Proteiniborus sp. DW1: one gene and its partner. The protein of the gene in region 1 interacts with the protein of each later gene in a pairwise test. Links are inferred from orthologs where the notes say so. Each region holds a gene or a part of one and is shown on either strand. Other genes may lie near its edges.

Region 1 (9,242 bases):
GTGTATAAGATGCAAATAATGCTAATGCTGTAAGTGCTGCTGAACCTATAGCAAATCCTTTTCCAACTGCTGCTGTTGTATTTCCTACAGCGTCAAGTTTATCTGTAACATTACGTACTTCTTTTGGTAATCCACTCATCTCTGCTATACCACCAGCATTATCTGCTATTGGACCATAAGCATCTACAGCTATTGTCATAGCAGCCGTAGATAGCATACCTACTGCAGCAAGTGCTATACCATAAAGACCTTTGGCAGGGTCTGCTATTCCTCCTGTAGCAAAGAAAGCTACAAGTATACCTATAGCAATAACTATTATAGGCCATGCAGTAGACATCATACCTACTGATAATCCACCAATAATATTAGTTGAACTTCCTGTTTCTGATTCATCTGCGATGCTTTGAACAGGCTTGAAATCTCCTGAAGTATAATACTCAGTAATTCTAGCTACGATTAATCCTACTGCTAGTCCAGAAAGTATTGCAATAAAAGGCTGATATGAATCTAACATACTCTTACTTAAGAAGAATGCAACAATAACTGTTAGTACTGAACTTACAAGCGTACCAGTATTAAGAGACTTTTGAGGATCTGAACCTTCTTTAGCTCTTACAAAGAAAGTTCCTATTATAGAAGCAATTACTCCAACTGCTGATAACACTAATGGGAATAATGCTCCATTTGCATCAAATACTACTACACCTAATGTAATAGCTGATATAATTGAACCTACATAAGATTCAAACAAGTCAGCACCCATACCTGCAACGTCACCTACGTTATCTCCTACGTTATCAGCTATAACTGCAGGGTTTCTTGGGTCATCTTCTGGAATACCTGCTTCAACCTTTCCTACAAGGTCTGCTCCTACGTCGGCAGCTTTAGTATATATACCTCCACCAACACGTGCAAAAAGAGCTATTGATGAAGCACCAAGTCCAAAACCTGTTATAGTTGCTGGATTACCTATAGTAGCATATAGAATACCAACACCTAAAAGTCCTAACCCTACAACTGCCATTCCCATAACTGCTCCACCAGAGAATGCTACGCTAAGAGCTTTATTCATTCCACCATCCTTTGCAGCGCTAGCAGTTCTAACATTGGCTTTTGTAGCAACTTTCATTCCAAAAAATCCTGTTAAAGCTGAAAAAATCGCTCCAATTAAGAAGCTTACACCAGTTAATATATCTATCCCTAATGATAAAATTATAAATAATATAACAACAAATATTGCTAAAGTTTTATATTCTCTTGAAAGAAAAGCCATAGCACCATCTGCAATGTAAGATGCTATTTCCTTCATTCTATCATTACCAGGAGATACCTTGTTAATTGTTGATGCTTTATACAAAGCGAATAACAGCGCAATTATCCCAACAACTGGTGCTGAGATTAAAAATATGTCCATATACCCTTTCCTCCTTGACTAAAAATTACTATTACTGCAATGCAGTTAAAACTAATGCTGATATAACGAACACTATTGCAGATATTGTAGTTATTTTACTAAGTATTCCTTCATAGCTTCTTCCTTTGTTTTTACCCCAAATGCTCTCTGCTCCACCGCCTATGCTGCCAGATAATCCAGCACTTTTTCCTGACTGTAATAATACACTAGCAATAAGTGCCAAGCTCGCTATTACAATTAAAATATAAAATAATGTTTGCATCTTTCCACCTCCTGTTCTGTCTCATGAACACAATAATTTTAACACAGTGGCAATATAAAATCAACAAGTATTTAGGTGTTTATGAGCTTTTAAACCTAATTGCCGAATACTATCAATAGTTGACTATTGATAGTATTCGGCAAATTTAGGAAATTCATACCTTCTTGCTTACTTTATTTTCTTTTTATGTTATAAAAGACTTCTCTTCCTCTATACTGGCTAGATTCACCAAGCATATCTTCTATTCTAAGCAATTGATTGTATTTAGCTACTCTATCTGTTCTTGAAGGTGCACCTGTCTTTATTTGTCCAGCATTAACAGCTACTACTAAATCAGCAATAGTAGAGTCTTCAGTCTCACCTGATCTATGTGAAACAACTGCTGTATATCCAGCTCTCTTTGCCATTTCAATAGCATCAAGGGTTTCTGTAATAGTACCAATTTGGTTAAGCTTAATTAATATTGAGTTAGCAACTCCAGTTTGAATGCCTTTCTCTAGTCTTTTTGTATTAGTTACAAATAAATCGTCACCTACTAATTGAACTCTATCTCCTAATCTTTCTGTTAAGGCTTTCCAGCCTTCCCAATCTTCTTCATCTAAACCATCTTCTATTGATATAATAGGATATTTATTAACTAATTCTTCGTAGAAATCAATCATTTCAGCCGAAGTGAACTCTTTTCCTTCACCTGCTAAAGTATAAACTTTAGTTTCTTTGTTGTACATTTCTGTAGCAGCTACGTCTAATGCTAAGAATACTTCTTCTCCTGGTTTATATCCAGCCTTTTTAATTGCTTCTACTATAGTAGCTAGAGCTTCTTCATTAGAGCTTAAGTTTGGAGCAAATCCGCCTTCATCACCTACAGCAGTATTTAATCCTTTATCCTTTAGAACTTTCTTTAAATTGTGGAATATTTCTGCTCCCATTCTAAGAGCTTCTCTAAAAGTAAGTGCCCCAACTGGCATTACCATGAATTCTTGAATATCTACATTATTATCAGCATGCTCTCCACCGTTTAGTATGTTCATCATTGGAACTGGTAGGGTTTTTGAATTTACTCCACCTAAATATTGATATAGTGGTAATCCTAATGTATCAGCTGCTGCTTTTGCAACTGCCATTGACACTCCAAGAATTGCGTTAGCTCCTAGTTTCCCCTTATTATCTGTACCATCAAGCTCTATAAGCCTCATATCTATAGCTACTTGGTCTAGTGCATCCATCCCTATAATTTCAGGAGCTATTATCTCATTGACATTATTTACAGCATTAGTTACTCCTTTGCCTAAATATCTATCTTTGTCATTGTCTCTTAATTCTACAGCTTCAAAAGCACCAGTAGAAGCACCTGAAGGCACTGCTGCTCTTCCATATCCATCACTTTCTGTCCATACCTCAACCTCTACTGTTGGATTTCCTCTCGAGTCAAGTATCTCTCTCGCATAAATGTCTGTTATCATTGTCATGGTTGTTAACCTCCTTGTTTTAATTCGACCAATAGTGAGCAGTAGTTGAACAATTGTTTAGCTATCGCTACACTATCATTAAACTACTGTTCCACTATCGCTAAAACTACTTAATTATCAATGATGTTCCAGTCATTTCCCGGGGAATTGGAACATTCATAATATCTAATAAAGTGGGGGCAATGTCTGCTAAAATTCCTTCCCTCAGCTTTACATTACCTTCGCCTACAATTATACATGGTACTCTATTAGTAGTATGGGCAGTAAGCTTCCCCCCTGTTTCTGTATCTATCATCTCTTCAGCATTCCCATGATCTGCTGTAATAAGCACTTTTCCATTTACTTTATTAATTTCATGAACTATTTCACCAAGACAAGCATCAACTATTTCAATAGCTTTTACAGCTGCATTAAAATCTCCTGTGTGTCCTACCATATCTGTATTAGCAAAGTTAAGTACAATTAGATCATATACTCCACTTTTAATTCTGTTTATTACTTCATTTTTAACTTCTATAGCACTCATTTCAGGCTTTAAATCGTATGTTGCTACCTTTGGAGAGGGTATCAATATCCTGTCTTCACCTTCATTTGGTTTTTCAACACCTCCGTTGAAAAAGAAAGTAACATGAGCGTACTTTTCAGTTTCTGCAATCCTTAGTTGCTTCATGCCTAATGAACTTATATACTCACCTAGTGTATTTGTATAGCTTTGAGGTTTGTAAATTATTTCTACGTTTTCTATGGTCTTATCATACTGAGTCATGCACACATAATGAGTATTGACCTTTTTCTTACGCTCAAAGCCTTCAAAGTCCTCATCTACAAATGCCCTTGTTAATTGTCTTGCCCTATCAGGCCTAAAGTTAAAGAATATAATAGAATCTCCCTCATCTACTACTGCAACAGGCTTATTTTTATTCATTATTACTGAAGGCACAACAAATTCATCTGTTAATTCGTCTGCATAAGATTTATTAATAATCTCTATTGCTGAACCTCCAGTATTGCCTACTCCTAGAGTTAGTGCTTCGTAAGCCAACTGAGTTCTATCCCATCTCTTATCCCTATCCATTGCATAATATCTACCTGCAATTGTAGCTATTTTCCCTACTCCAATTTCTGATATCTTTGCTTCTAATTCCTCTAAGAAACCTTTACCACTTTTAGGAGGAACATCTCTCCCATCTAAGAAGCAGTGGATATATACATCCTCTAGCCCTTTAGACTTAGCAAGTTCTAAAAGCGCATATAGATGACTATTGTGACTATGAACTCCTCCATCTGATAGTAGACCCATTAAATGTAACTTTGATTTATTCTTTTTACAGTTTTCTATAGCATCTAAAAGTTCTTTTTTATTGAAGAACTCTTTATTCTCAATAGACTTTGTTATTCTAGTCAATTCTTGATATATTATCCTTCCAGCACCTATGTTAAGATGTCCAACTTCAGAATTTCCCATTTGTCCCTCTGGCAATCCTACTGAAAGTCCACTAGCCTCTAGGGTAGTGCTTGGATAATTCTCCACTAAAAGTCTATAATTAGGGGTCTTAGCCTTGAGTATCGCATTTCCTTCGTATTCTTTTCCTAATCCCCAACCATCTAGTATTATAATTGCTACTAAGCTTTTTTTCATGTTTGCACCTCTTTAAAAACTAATTAGCTTAATAAACTCCTCTGGTTTTAAGCTAGCTCCCCCTACTAATGCACCATCAATATCTGATTGATTCATTATCTCAGTAATATTGTTTGGTTTAACACTTCCTCCATATTGTATCCTAACCTTGTCTGATACCCCTCTGTCATATTTATCCATTATTGTTGTTCTTATAAATGATATCATATCATTAGCTTCTTCTTTTGTTGCTGTCTTTCCTGTGCCAATTGCCCATATTGGCTCGTATGCAATTACAATCTTGACCATATCTTCCGCAGATATATCCTCAAAAGCTTTTAATACTTGAGATTTTACTACTTCTTTCTCAATATTGTCCTCTCTCTGCTCCAAAGCCTCTCCTACACAGACTATTGGAATAATATTATGCTTTAGGGCTGATTTTATCTTTTTATTCACAGTTTCATCTGTCTCATTGAAATATTGTCTTCTCTCTGAGTGACCAATTATTACATAATCTACTCCTATTTCTTTAAGCATTAAAGGTGATATTTCACCAGTAAAGGCACCGCTTTCCTCCCAGTGCATATTTTGTGCACCAAGCTTAAGCTTTGTACCAGATATGATTTTCTTTACTTCATTTAATGCTGTAAATGGAACACAGACTACAACCTCGACTTCTTCTTTTAAATTGTTCTTAATATCATTAACTAGTTGAATGGCTTCATCTATGGTTTTGTTCATTTTCCAATTACCAGCTATAATGGGTGTCCTCACAACTAGCCCTCCTTATTTATCCTCTATTGCAGCGATACCAGGAAGAACCTTTCCTTCAAAAAATTCTAGTGATGCTCCGCCACCAGTAGAGACATGTGTCATCTTATGATCTAATCCTGCTTGTTCTACTGCAGCAGCACTATCTCCTCCGCCTACAATAGTTATTCCATTTGATTCTGACATTGCCTTCGCAATAGCATTAGTGCCTTTTGCAAAGTTTGACATCTCAAAAACTCCCATAGGACCATTCCATAAAATGGTCTTAGCACTTTTTATTATTTCAGAGAAAGCTTCTATTGTCTTTTCTCCAATATCTAATCCCATCATATCTTCAGGCATTTTATCAACATCAACAGTTCTAAACTCAGTTTCATTCTTAAATTCTTTAGCAACTACCATGTCTAAAGGTAATACTAAGTTTACATTCTTAACTCTTGCTTTTTCCAATAGATTTTTCGCTAATTCAATTTTATCTTCTTCTACTAGTGATTTACCTATTTCCAATCCCTGTGCCTTTAAGAATGTGTATGCCATTCCACCACCAATTAGCAAGCTATCTACCTTATCTAGAAAGTTCTCAATTACGTTAATTTTATCTGACACTTTTGCACCACCTAATATAGCAACAAAAGGTCTCTCTGGATTAGACATTGCTTTGCCCATGATTTCAATTTCTTTTTTCACTAAATATCCTGATGCAGATGGCAATTGACTGCTTAGTCCAACATTTGATGCATGAGCTCTATGTGCAGTGCCAAATGCATCATTTACAAACATATCTCCTAATGAAGCTAGTTGTTTTGCAAATTCTTCTCCATTCTTCTCTTCTTCTTTTCTATATCTTGTATTTTCTAATAGTACTACATCGGAATTTTTCATATTATTTACTATTTCTTTTGTTATTTCACCTGCTACCATATCATCTTTTGCAAATATTACATCCTTATTTAGTAATTCACCTAATCTTTTTGCTACTGGCTCTAGTGTATATTTGGGATTAGGTTCTCCCTTTGGTCTGCCTAAGTGGGACATTACAATAGCTTTTCCACCATTGTTAATTATGTATTCTATAGTCGGTATTGCACTCCTTATTCTTCTATCGTCTGTTATTTCACCTTTATCATTCATAGGAACGTTGAAGTCGCATCTTACTAAGACTCTTTTTCCTGTTACATTTAAATCTTCAATACTCTTTTTGTTTAACATAATATCCCTCCCTAATGGCTATAACATCATAAAAATGTTCAAAATCCGGTTCAATAGCCTATACTATTGAACCGGTTCTAATACTTATTGCCACTTATTTGCCATTAACACTGCTAAATCTACAACTCTTGCAGAATATCCCCATTCATTATCATACCAAGAAACTATTTTCACCATATTGTCTATTACCATTGTCGATAATCCATCTATTATTGATGAACGTGGGTCTTTTCTATAGTCTATTGAAACTAATGGCTCATCTGAGAAACCTAGTATTCCTTTTAATTCGCCTTCTGCTGCTTCTTTCAATGCTTGATTAACTTCTTCAGCTGTTGTAGGTCTTTCTACTTCGAATACAACGTCAACTACTGAAACTGTTGGTGTAGGAACTCTCATTGCCATACCATTAAGCTTTCCTTTAAGCTCAGGAATTACTAATGCAACTGCCTTTGCTGCTCCTGTAGTTGTTGGAATAATAGATTCAGCTGCTGCTCTTGCTCTTCTTAAATCCTTGTGAGAGCCATCAAGAATTCTTTGGTCATTTGTATAGGCATGAACTGTTGTCATTAAGCCTTTTACTACTCCAAATTTCTCTACTATAACCTTTGCAAATGGTGCTAAACAATTAGTTGTACATGATGCATTAGATACTACTACGTGATTTACAGGGTCATAATCTTTTTCATTAACTCCCATAACTATAGTTGCATCTTCATTTTTACCAGGTGCAGTAATTATAACCTTTTTTGCTCCTGCCTTAATGTGCTTCATATTGCTTTCCTTGTCTCTAAACTTACCTGAAGATTCTATTACTAGGTCTACTCCTAGCTCTGCCCATGGAAGCCCTTCTGGATCTCTACTGTTTACTACTTTTATTTCTTTTCCATTTACAACTATTGCATCATCTGTAGAACCTACTTCGCCTTCAAATTTACCAAAACAAGTATCATACTTAAATAGGTGAGCCAAGCTTGCTGGGCTTTGTGAGCTATTTACAGCAACAAACTCTAGCTCTTTTACATTGTCCTCTAAGGCAATTCTTAGAACATTTCTTCCTATTCTTCCAAATCCATTAATAGCAACTTTAATTGACATTTAAATTCCTCCTTTAATATTATTAGCTACTATATTGTAGCATTTTTATTCATAGATAATATTTTTCTAGCTGCAGCTTCATCAATTACAAGTGTCAAATTTCTATGTAGTTTACATACTGCAACAATTGCCTCAGCTTTATCTTTTCCACCTGCTACTCCTATAACTGTGTTTATTTTCTTAAAGTCCTCTAGAGATAAACCAATTGTACTCGTCTCTAGAACAATATCTCCACTAGTATTAAAGTAGTGACCAAATGCTTCTGCTACTGCCCCTGCTTTTTTTATCTCGTCTATCTTATCCTGTTGTAATTCTCTCCTCTTGGCCATAACATCTGCTCTACCTATGCCAAAGACTAATATGTCCATATTCTTAATAATATCCAAAACCTCTTTTACCTCATGAACAGTCATTAGAGCATTTAAAGCTTCAATTCCAACATTATCAGGGACTTGCAGGAGCCTATAGCTTCCTCCTAGTTTTTTTGCAATTTTGGCCGCAATATTATTTGACTGTGTTTCAAGTTCCTTTCCCAGTCCTCCTCTAGCAGGGACTACTGTAATATTCCTTTTAGTCTTTTCAATTGTCATTTCTTCTGCAACTTGGGCCATAGTAGTACCACCTGTAATTCCTATAATATAGCCCTCCTTAGTAACTTGCTTTATAAGATTAGACGCTGTTTTGCCCATTTCTCTGAATGCAATGATATCGTCATCTAAATCCCCTGGTACAATATATACCTTATCTATGCTTAGCATATCCCTAATCTTTTTCTCTAAACTATTAAGCCCCCTTAATCCATGAATGTAATCCTTTAATTTATCAATTATTATTTTTCCTTCTTCTGTAACATTCATTCCATTAGTCTCAATGTCTAGAAGTCCTTGTTCTTTTAAAACACCTACTTCTGTTCTTATAACTCTTTCGCCAAGACCTAAATTATTGGCTAAAGCTCTTCTTCCTATAGGCTGATTATAATAGATATTTCTGAGTATTGAATACCTTTTCTCTAAAATATCAATTATTTCAGGTGTGATTTTTTTCTGAAGTTCAATCAGATCTTTCATCAAAACACACTCCTTGCGGACGAATTGTGTCCAAGATGTCGAAAAATGACCCATTATTATAACTGTATATAAAGCAAATCTAATACAATACTTAGTATTTCTTTTATTCTCTGCCATTATGCTTTATAGTCATTACTATTATTATTTTCTTAATTGTAGGTCATATGTAGTCCCGGAGTTTAAAAATTGTCCCGGTATTGGAATAAAAAAATAATCTCACCTTTATTATACTATATTAATAATAAAATTCAATACCTTTATATATTTTGTTAAGATAAAACTTTTTCATATTTTATCTTTTCAATTATTGTGTCCATTTATGACTAAGCTAATC
Region 2 (9,329 bases), on another replicon or contig:
TCATTGATGCTCCCAATACAGCAAATATCACTAATATTACAATAAAATATACTGATACTAGCTTTTTAAATACTGTATTAAACACCTTTTTTCACCTCAAATTTATAGCCCACTCCCCACACTGTTTTTATCTCATATTTGTCCTCAACTCCTTTAAGCTTTTCTCTTAATCTTTTTATGTGAACATCAACAGTTCTTGTTTCACCTACAAAATCATATCCCCATATTTGCTCTATAAGCTGATCTCTGGTAAATAATTTGTTAGGATTTGAAACTAAAAAGTATATAAGTTCCATTTCTTTTTTTGGTAGGCTCATGATCTGATCATTTACTTTTATACTGAATTCATCCATATCTACCATTAATGAAGGCAATATGACTTTGTCTCTACTATTATATTCCTTAGGATTAACTCTCCTAAGAACAGCTCTTATCCTTGCAATCAACTCCTCAGGCTCGAAAGGTTTTACCATATAGTCATCGGCGCCAAGTCTAAGACCTAGTACTTTATCAAAGGTTTCTCCCTTTGCTGTAAGCATTATAATAGGTACTTCACTTACTTTCTTTATTTCTCTGCACACATCATACCCATCAATTTTAGGAAGCATAATATCTAGTATGACTATATCTGGCATTTCTTTCATGAATTTTTCTAATGCATCTTCCCCATCATATGCCTTTACTACTTGAAATCTTTCTCTTAACAAAAACATTTCTATCATATTACATATTTCTATATCATCATCAACTACTAACACTTTATAAAAATCACCAGACATAATATCACCTCGTGTAAAATCTTTAATTCAATATTATCAAATTTAGCATTTATTGTGAACTTTTTGATATAATAGATAAATATAGGGTATTAATAAATTGTTAAACTATACCTTTATTTTGACGATTATTCTACATATTTTAATTGAATTTACATCTGAAAGGGGAATTTTATGACAGCTATTTTAAATTCAGAAAATGTTATTTTTGTTGGAATCATAACTAGCATTTTAGCAGGGCTTTCTACTGGTTTAGGTGCTCTTCCTATCTTTTTCGCTAAAGATGTATCCAATAAAACACTTGACACAATGCTAGGCTTTGCTGCAGGAGTTATGCTAGCTGCAACATCTTTTTCTTTAGTTATTCCAGCCATAGAAGCTGGCGGAGGTGGTTTAAAGGGAGCTGGTATTGTATTAATCGGAATTATTCTTGGAGGAGTATTTTTAGACCTTACTGATAAGCATTCTCCTCATATTCATTTACTTGACAAGCGTGAAGAGGGAAACAAATCGTCTTTAGCTAAAATGTGGCTATTTATAATTGCCATAGCCATACACAACTTCCCTGAGGGACTTGCAGTAGGTGTTGGATTTGGTGATGGGAATGTATCTAACGGAATTACTTTGGCTATCGGTATAAGCCTCCAAAACCTGCCTGAAGGTATGGCAGTTGCATTAGCTTTAGTTAGAGAAAACTATTCTCTAGGAAAGGCTTTTTTAATTGCATTGTTAACAGGTTTAGTAGAGCCAATAGGTGCTTTCATAGGGCTAGCGCTTGTTCATATAGCTGCACCTTTATTGCCTCTAATATTAGCCTTTGCAGCTGGAGCAATGCTATTTGTTATCAGCGATGAGATAATTCCTGAAACTCATAAAAATGGTTATGAGAGGCAAGCTACTTATGGAGTAGTCATTGGATTTGCTATAATGATGCTGTTAGATGTTACCTTGGGATGATTAAACCTAGTCCCACTTTCTGAATACTTCTATCAGAAATATGCAACGATAAAGCGGCGAGTATTCACCGCTTTTTTCTATTCTTATGATTGTAATGCTTTATATATCTATGTGAAATATTCTAAAAATAGCGATAAGTATTGAACCCTATGGATTAGTAATAAACCCAAAGAGCAATAATTCTAGGAAATTAGCTATTTTATAATAGAGCATTTATTGTTCGCATAGTATAGGAATAATACTTATATATTAGCTTGTCCAATTCAATACTTAGCTCTAGAGCTTTTGTTTTATCTACTATTTCGCTTTCTAAAAGTTTATTCAATTCTTCTTGTTTGTTTTCTATAGCAGTTTTTATAGCTTCAGTATAACAATTGCACATAGAATCTCACTTCCTTATAAAAAATAGACAACAAACGGTAAAATTCAACCAGATATCTTTCCAATTCAATTCCATATATAGTATAAATTATAACATCTTTATCCATATATAGTATAAATTATAGCATTTTCTGACAATAAATACAAGATAATCTATTCATTTCTGCCCAGTCTACACCTTTTTTCGTATTACAATCTGCGACAATTTCCGATAAAATCAATTTATTGTGGTGATTTCACTTCATGTTTGCCCATTTAATTCCTTTTCTAACCGAATTTACCTTTATTTTTACTTGCCTATTTACTACTAAAGAAAGCTTATACATCTTAGAGAATTATTTAATTTTTTATTTAATATATAGTTGCACTCACCTCCATATCAAATTTTAAATTATTCTTTGTATTATATCACTATATAATCCATAATTCTAAAAAGTCAGCAATCATATTGAATTATAGTTACACTACTTTTTAAACAAATACCTTTTAAGCTTATCTACTTCATATTTAGTTTTATATATATCCCTTTCATTATCCAAGCAAACAAAAACTATTCCTTTATACTTATTTATTTTTAATAGCAGCCTGTCAGGACAAAAAAACAGAGTTCACACCTATATACATTTTTTTGTTTTTGCTGAAAAAGTAGCACTTTCCTAACGAATAAAAAAACTACAGGGGGGGTGGCCCTGTAGTCAAGGGGGGAATTATTCATTTTGGGGGTAGTTTTTCTTTGATAATTATTATCAACTATCTATTACTATATTACCCAGGGTCAACAACACTAAACATTTATATGTAAATTTTTATTAAATTTTTGCATTTTAAATTTAACTCCAGATTGAACATTTGAAAATAATATAAATTTATAATTTTTCTGTTCCAAGTTCTTCTATTTCATTTTTAAATACATTATAATAAGTATAAAATGAAATAGTAAATATAAATATATTTGACGAGGTGACATATATGAAAAAAGTAGTTGATAGGTTTTTAAATTATGTAGCCATAGATACAAAATCAGAATACGATTCTCAGGATTTTCCTAGCTCAAAAAAACAATTTGAACTGGCAAATCTCTTAGTTAAGGAATTAAATGAACTAGGCCTTAAGGATGTTTCAGTAGATGAAAATTGTTATGTAATGGCTACTCTTCCTTCGAACACAGATAAAAAAGTACCTACTATTGGTTTTATTGCTCATATGGATACTAGTCCTGATATGTCAGGAGAAAATGTAAAGCCTAAAATAGTTGAAAATTATGATGGTGGAGATATTATTCTAAATAAAGAAAACAATATAGTTCTATCTCCAAAGGATTTCCCAGAGCTTAAAGAATACATAGGAAAAACTCTAATCACTACAGATGGCACTACTTTACTGGGAGCAGATGATAAGGCAGGCATAGCAGAAATAATGACTGCTATAGAATATCTGGTAAATAATCCTCAAATAGAGCATGGTGATATAAAGGTTGCCTTTACACCTGATGAAGAGGTGGGAAGAGGAGCGGACTACTTTGATGTGAAGAAGTTCAATGCAGATTTTGCATATACAGTGGATGGCGGTAGATTAGGAGAGCTGGAATATGAGAATTTCAACGCTGCTGGTGTTAAACTAACTATAAAAGGTAGAAATGTTCATCCTGGTTCCGCTAAGAATAAGATGATAAATTCCATGGAGATAGCCATGGAACTAAATTCTATGCTGCCTGAAAATCAAAAGCCCAAATATACAGAAGGCTATGAAGGGTTTTTCCTTCTTTCATCTTTAAATGGAGATGTTGAAGAAACAAAAGCAAGCTATATTATAAGAGATCATTTTAGGGATAAATTCGAAGAGAAAAAGGGTCTCATGCAAAAAGTAGTAGATTTCTTAAATGCTAAATACGGCGAAGGCACTGTTCATTTAGAGATAAAAGACCAGTACTATAATATGAAGGAAAAAATAGAACCTGTAATGCATATAGTTGACACTGCCAAAAGAGCTATGGAAGAGTTAGGAATAACTCCTTTAATAACTCCTGTCCGTGGTGGTACTGATGGTGCTAGACTATCTTATATGGGACTACCTTGTCCAAATCTATTTACTGGTGGGCACAACTATCATGGAAAATATGAATTTATCCCTGTAGAATCTATGGAAAAAGCTGTGGAAGTTATTTTGAAGATTATAGAACTGTATAGTAAAGGTAGTAAATAGGTCAATTTAAGTTTTACTACTTATGTAATATAGAAATTTGGTGCTTAATAGAAAATGTCAAGGCAAGACAATTAAACTCAATAATCAAAACTACCATCTTAATAGGTAGTTTTGATTATATTTATATCCTATATCCCAAGGTCATTAATAATCTTTTCAATGCTTTCCTCCAGATCTAACTCTTCAATTAGATTGATAATGTCTTCTTCGGTATTGGAATATTTATATACACTTCTCATGTCATCATTTGTGTCTTTAGAAGTATGTATATCATTAAGATTTTCCTGTCCAATAGTCACTCCACATATATTATTATCAACAAAGCTTTGATGATCGCTCAATCCATAATACATATCTACATATTCTATACTATTTTTATCTAGGCTTATTTTTATTTTATCTATTAGTTCTTTACTTATTAAATTCTCATTATCTAAAGTAATTTTCCCACCTAAAAGTAACTTTCCCCAGTATAAGGGGCTAGTCCAATTTTTTTGAATCTATTCTCAATAAAAAAAGCAACCTTTTCTTTACCTTCTGTACCTGCAAGCCTACCTTTAAACCCCTCTGAAGTAAGTATTTTCATAGTAGCCTCTAAAGAATCCTCTAAGTCAGTTTCAGGCTTAATTACATCTTCGGAACATGCTACCAAAAATAATACAAGTATTATTAATAAAATACTCTTTATTCTCTTACTCATGCTTATCCCCCTAACTTATTAGGGTATATATAGATATTAATGTAAACTTTTGATAAGCTTTATTTTATGACATAAAAAAACTAGAGCCTAAGCCCTAGTTAATATTATAAATATAGTTGTAAAATTTTTATTATATAACTCTATTTTGTGGATTTCCGTCAAGCCACTGGATTATGTTATCAAATGTTATTTGTGCTCTTCTTTTCATGGCTTCTTTAGTTGCAAAGCCTATATGTGGAGTTAGTACTGTATTTGGTGCTTTCAGTAATGGATAATCTAATGGTAGTGGTGGCTCCATATCGAATACATCTATACCCGCTCCTCCTAGGTCTCCATTATTTAAAGCTTCTGCTAAGGCTTTGTTGTCTACTATAGGACCTCTAGCTGTATTTATAAGCAGTGCATCTTTTTTCATAAAGCTAAGTTTTTCAGCGTCAATTAGTCCTCTTGTGTCTTTTGTAAGTGGAAGGTGTATAGTTACTATATCACTTTCTTTTAGTAGTTCTTCTAAGGGTAGATATGTCACTCCCTTATTTTTAAGTTCTTCATTCTCACTTCTATTGTAAGCCACTAGTTTGCATCCAAAAGCTAATCCTATCTCCGCTACTCTACTTCCTATGGCCCCTGTTCCTATGACTCCTAAAATCTTACCCTGTAAATCTGTTTGGCTAAATCCAGCCATGATTTTTCCACTTCTAGTAGCATTGTCTAGTGGAACTATGTTCCTTAATAATGAGATAATCAAACCATATGTAAGCTCAGCCACTGATGCTGTACTATATCCTGCTGAATTTGAAACAATTATATGATTTTCTTTGCATACCTCTAAGTCTACATGGTCTACCCCAGTAAAAGCTACTGAAATCAATTTTAATTTATCATTTGATTCTATAACCTCGCCTTTTAGTGGCATATTAGCTAGGACTATTACATCCATTCCCTTAACTCTTTCTTTTAATTCTTCTATCTCTGTTGTTCTTTGATTATGTACTATTAGTTCATGTCCCTTGTCTGTGATAGGTTTTGCTATAGCTCTAATCTCTTCTTCTGATATACCTAAAGGCTCCAGTACAACTATTTTCATTTATCAACGCTCCTCTATTTATGTTTTTATAATATATTAATACCCTTATATCCCAAGGATATTAATGATTTTTCTATGTTTTATTATAGCACTTTGAAAAAGAAAATCATAGTTCATTAAACAAGTTAAGCTCTGGTGCCTTACACCAGAGCTTAACTTGTTTTTTTATATTATTTACCAGCCACTGTTAAACTTTTTATTTTAATTGAGGGGGAACCAAAATAATTTCCGCCTGGAAATGAAAACCTAGTATCATTTCCTATGGCTTGTATATCGTTTAACAGTTTGTAGAAATTTCCTGAAATAACTATCTGACACAATGATTTTGTTATATGTCCTTTCTCTATTAAAAAACCATTAGATGACAATGAAAAGTCTCCTGATGTTGGATTTATGCCGGCATGCAATCCTTGTATATCTGTAATCATAATTCCTTCATCTACAGAACTTATCATATCCTCTAGGGTTTGTTCTCCTTCTTCAATATACATATTAGTAGATACAACTCCTATGGAGCTTTTGTGAGAATTTCTAAAACCATTTCCAGTTGACTTTAAGCCAGCTTTTTCTGCTGTTTTTTTGTTATGAAGGAAGGTTTTTAAAACACCATTCTTAATTATGTGCTTGGAGTAAGTAGGGGTACCTTCATCATCAAAGGTTCTACATACTATTCCTTTATCCATTAATGGATTCTCTACTATATTTAAATCTGAAACTCCTACTTTTTCACCAATTTTTCCCTTCATTAAGGATAAATTCTTCTGAACAATATTTCCTAAAAACACTTGCAACATATTGCTAAACAGGTTTGCTGATACATTATTTCTCAATATTATTTCATAGTTTCTAGACTCTATTGATGTAGCTCCCAGCATACTTACAGCATCTGAAGCTGCTTCTTTAACTAATACATCTTTATACTCATCTAATAAATCATCTATAACCATATGAGTGTAGCCTGTCTGCATTTCATTTCCATTATTGGCTACAACGGAAAGATCTATAACTGCTACACTATATGTATCCTCTAGCTCTAAGCCCTTTGTATTTACTATGAAAACTGAATTGGTACGTTCATAGTAACTGCAGGATTCTACTGCTTTTACCTTTTCATCATAAGCAAAGGCAGCTTTTTCAATAGACTTCAAAAACTCTATTTTCTCATCATCTGTATATTTATCTAATTTATTTGCCTTTTTTTCAGTATTTTCATATTTATTATCTGGAGCAGATAATACTTCTATATCTTCACTGTCGTTGTTTTCTGCATACTGGATTAAATTCTTAAGTAATTCATCAATGGAGTCTTCCATAAGCTTTTCAGTATAAGAATATCCCATTTTTCCATTGTAAATACCTCTAAGGGATAAGATCTTTTCATCTGCTACATTATAGCCCTCCAAATTTCCTTCGTAAATATTGAAGGCTGTAGATGAATTTCTCACAATATAGACTTCCATGTCTTCAATTCCATACTCTTTTCCTTTTTGGAATAATATCTGAATATCCATTATGCTTCCTCCCTTCCACCTACAATCATAGATTTTACTCTAATAGTAGGCTGTCCTGCTCCGATAAATAGTGCACCACTAGCTGCATAACAATAACCCTGTCCTATTTGTAGGTTGTTACCTACCATATCTACATCTTGAAGCATCTTGTTTCCATTACCAATAAGAGTAGCACCCTTAACAGGCTTAGTTATTTTACCATTTTCAATTAAATAAGCTTCTGAAAGCGAGAAGTTAAAATCTCCTGTAGCAGGATTGACTGATCCGGCATTCAAGTATTTTGCAAATAAACCTCTCTCAGTGTTTTGAATTATTTCTTCCTTAGTACTGTTTCCATTATCTATATAAGTATTAGTCATTCTAGAAGTTGGCGCAAATCTATAATTTTGTCTCCTACCTGATGCAGTTGATTCCATACCCATTCTTCTTGCATTTAGCTTGTCAATCATATATCCTTTTAGAATCCCATTTTCTATAAGGATATTCTTTTGAGTTTTCTTACCTTCATCATCTACTCCAAGTGACCCCCATGAATTAACAATAGAACCATCATCAACTAAAGTAACAATATCTGATGCAATTTGCTCCCCTACTCTATTAGAAAATACGGAAAGACCCTTTGCAACTGATGAAGCTTCTAAACTATGACCACAAGCTTCATGGAACATTAGTCCTCCAAACCCGTTATCAACTACTACTGGCATAACACCTGCAGGACAATGTTCAGCAAGCACCATAGTTTTAGCAGTTCTAGCTGCTTCTCTTGCATAATCTTCAATATTTATTGTGTCATAAAACTCCAGTCCCCTTAAAGCCCCTGGTCCTATATAACCTGTTTCTATTTGCCCTCCATGCTCTGCTGCTACTAATATTAGCATCCTAGTTCTTACTCTCTTATCCTCTACAAATACTCCCTCTGTATTTGCTATAAGCACATTTTGCTCTTGATCCAAATAATTTACTGTAACTTGAGATATTAGTTCGTCATAGTTCTTTGCAGCAGTTGTAGCTCTTTTCATAAGTTCAATTTTTCTTGACAAGTCTACACTACTTGGTAGTATCTTATATCTATGAATACTAGGCTCTACTAACTTGTCAAAGTTAACTACTAAATCTTTTTTAGCACCTTTAAGAACTTTAGATGCTTTTTTGGCAATATTTAGCAAATTATCCTTTGATAAATCATTGGTATAGGCATACATACTGTTTAATCCATCAAATATTCTAATGCCTATTCCATAATCCCTACCACTCATTCCTCTTTCAATATGTCCTCCAACAGTGGCTATCTCTGTAGAAAAGTTGTCTTCTACAAATACTTCTGCAAAATCTCCGCCGCTTGATAAAGCTATATTAAATATGTCATCTATAGTTGATTTATTTAACATTTTATTGCCCCCTTAATCTGTCCATTTATATAACAAAGACTTCAGTAGCAATTCTAAATTTAGGGAAAATCTTTGTTAAATCACATTTTACTGGAAATCCATACTCTCCTATGGGTTTAAAATAGATGACATGCAACAAAGTGTTCCTTGTCTACTTCCTTTAGTTTTGGGGTTACTTCGCCACATATATCTTTAGCATACATACATCTTTGTCTAAATTTACATCCTTCTGGTGGATTAATAGGACTTGGTACCTCTCCTTCTAGTTTAATTCTATTTCTTGTTTCTTCTACCTTTGGATCTGGTATCGGTATTGCTGAGATCAATGCT

The links.
Region 2: the proteins of tpiA (region 1) and pepT interact in binary tests that used the Escherichia coli proteins (3 or more experiments, as listed by UniProt). The link is inferred for Proteiniborus sp. DW1 from one-to-one orthologs.

Annotation. Positions count from the first base shown.
Region 1 is NZ_FMDO01000030.1:23,060-32,301, reverse strand. What follows is about bases 3,669-6,567. They hold tpiA (triose-phosphate isomerase), read right to left. Parts: upstream 5,541-6,567; coding sequence 4,797-5,540; downstream 3,669-4,796. Other genes in these bases: DW1_RS07120 (phosphoglycerate kinase), read right to left, coding at 5,553-6,567; gpmI (2,3-bisphosphoglycerate-independent phosphoglycerate mutase), read right to left, coding at 3,669-4,784. Also shown: DW1_RS07145 (sodium-translocating pyrophosphatase), read right to left, coding at 1-1,414; preprotein translocase subunit SecG, read right to left, coding at 1,446-1,676; eno (phosphopyruvate hydratase), read right to left, coding at 1,850-3,145; more of gpmI, read right to left, coding at 3,252-3,668; more of DW1_RS07120, read right to left, coding at 6,568-6,749; gap (type I glyceraldehyde-3-phosphate dehydrogenase), read right to left, coding at 6,831-7,841; DW1_RS07110 (sugar-binding transcriptional regulator), read right to left, coding at 7,871-8,908. UniProt on the Escherichia coli protein: Involved in the gluconeogenesis. Catalyzes stereospecifically the conversion of dihydroxyacetone phosphate (DHAP) to D-glyceraldehyde-3-phosphate (G3P).
Region 2 is NZ_FMDO01000013.1:83,691-93,019, reverse strand. What follows is about bases 2,214-5,199. They hold pepT (peptidase T), read left to right. Parts: upstream 2,214-3,083; coding sequence 3,084-4,316; downstream 4,317-5,199. Other genes in these bases: DW1_RS03415 (NAD(P)-dependent oxidoreductase), read right to left, coding at 5,147-5,199; DW1_RS03420 (hypothetical protein), read right to left, coding at 4,768-5,016; DW1_RS03425 (hypothetical protein), read right to left, coding at 4,445-4,669. Outside these bases: DW1_RS03450 (sensor histidine kinase), read right to left, coding at 1-85; DW1_RS03445 (response regulator transcription factor), read right to left, coding at 78-779; DW1_RS03440 (ZIP family metal transporter), read left to right, coding at 951-1,733; DW1_RS03435 (aspartyl-phosphate phosphatase Spo0E family protein), read right to left, coding at 1,933-2,115; more of DW1_RS03415, read right to left, coding at 5,200-6,100; DW1_RS03410 (TldD/PmbA family protein), read right to left, coding at 6,271-7,611; DW1_RS03405 (TldD/PmbA family protein), read right to left, coding at 7,611-8,999; DW1_RS03400 (ABC transporter ATP-binding protein), read right to left, coding at 9,116-9,329. UniProt on the Escherichia coli protein: Cleaves the N-terminal amino acid of tripeptides.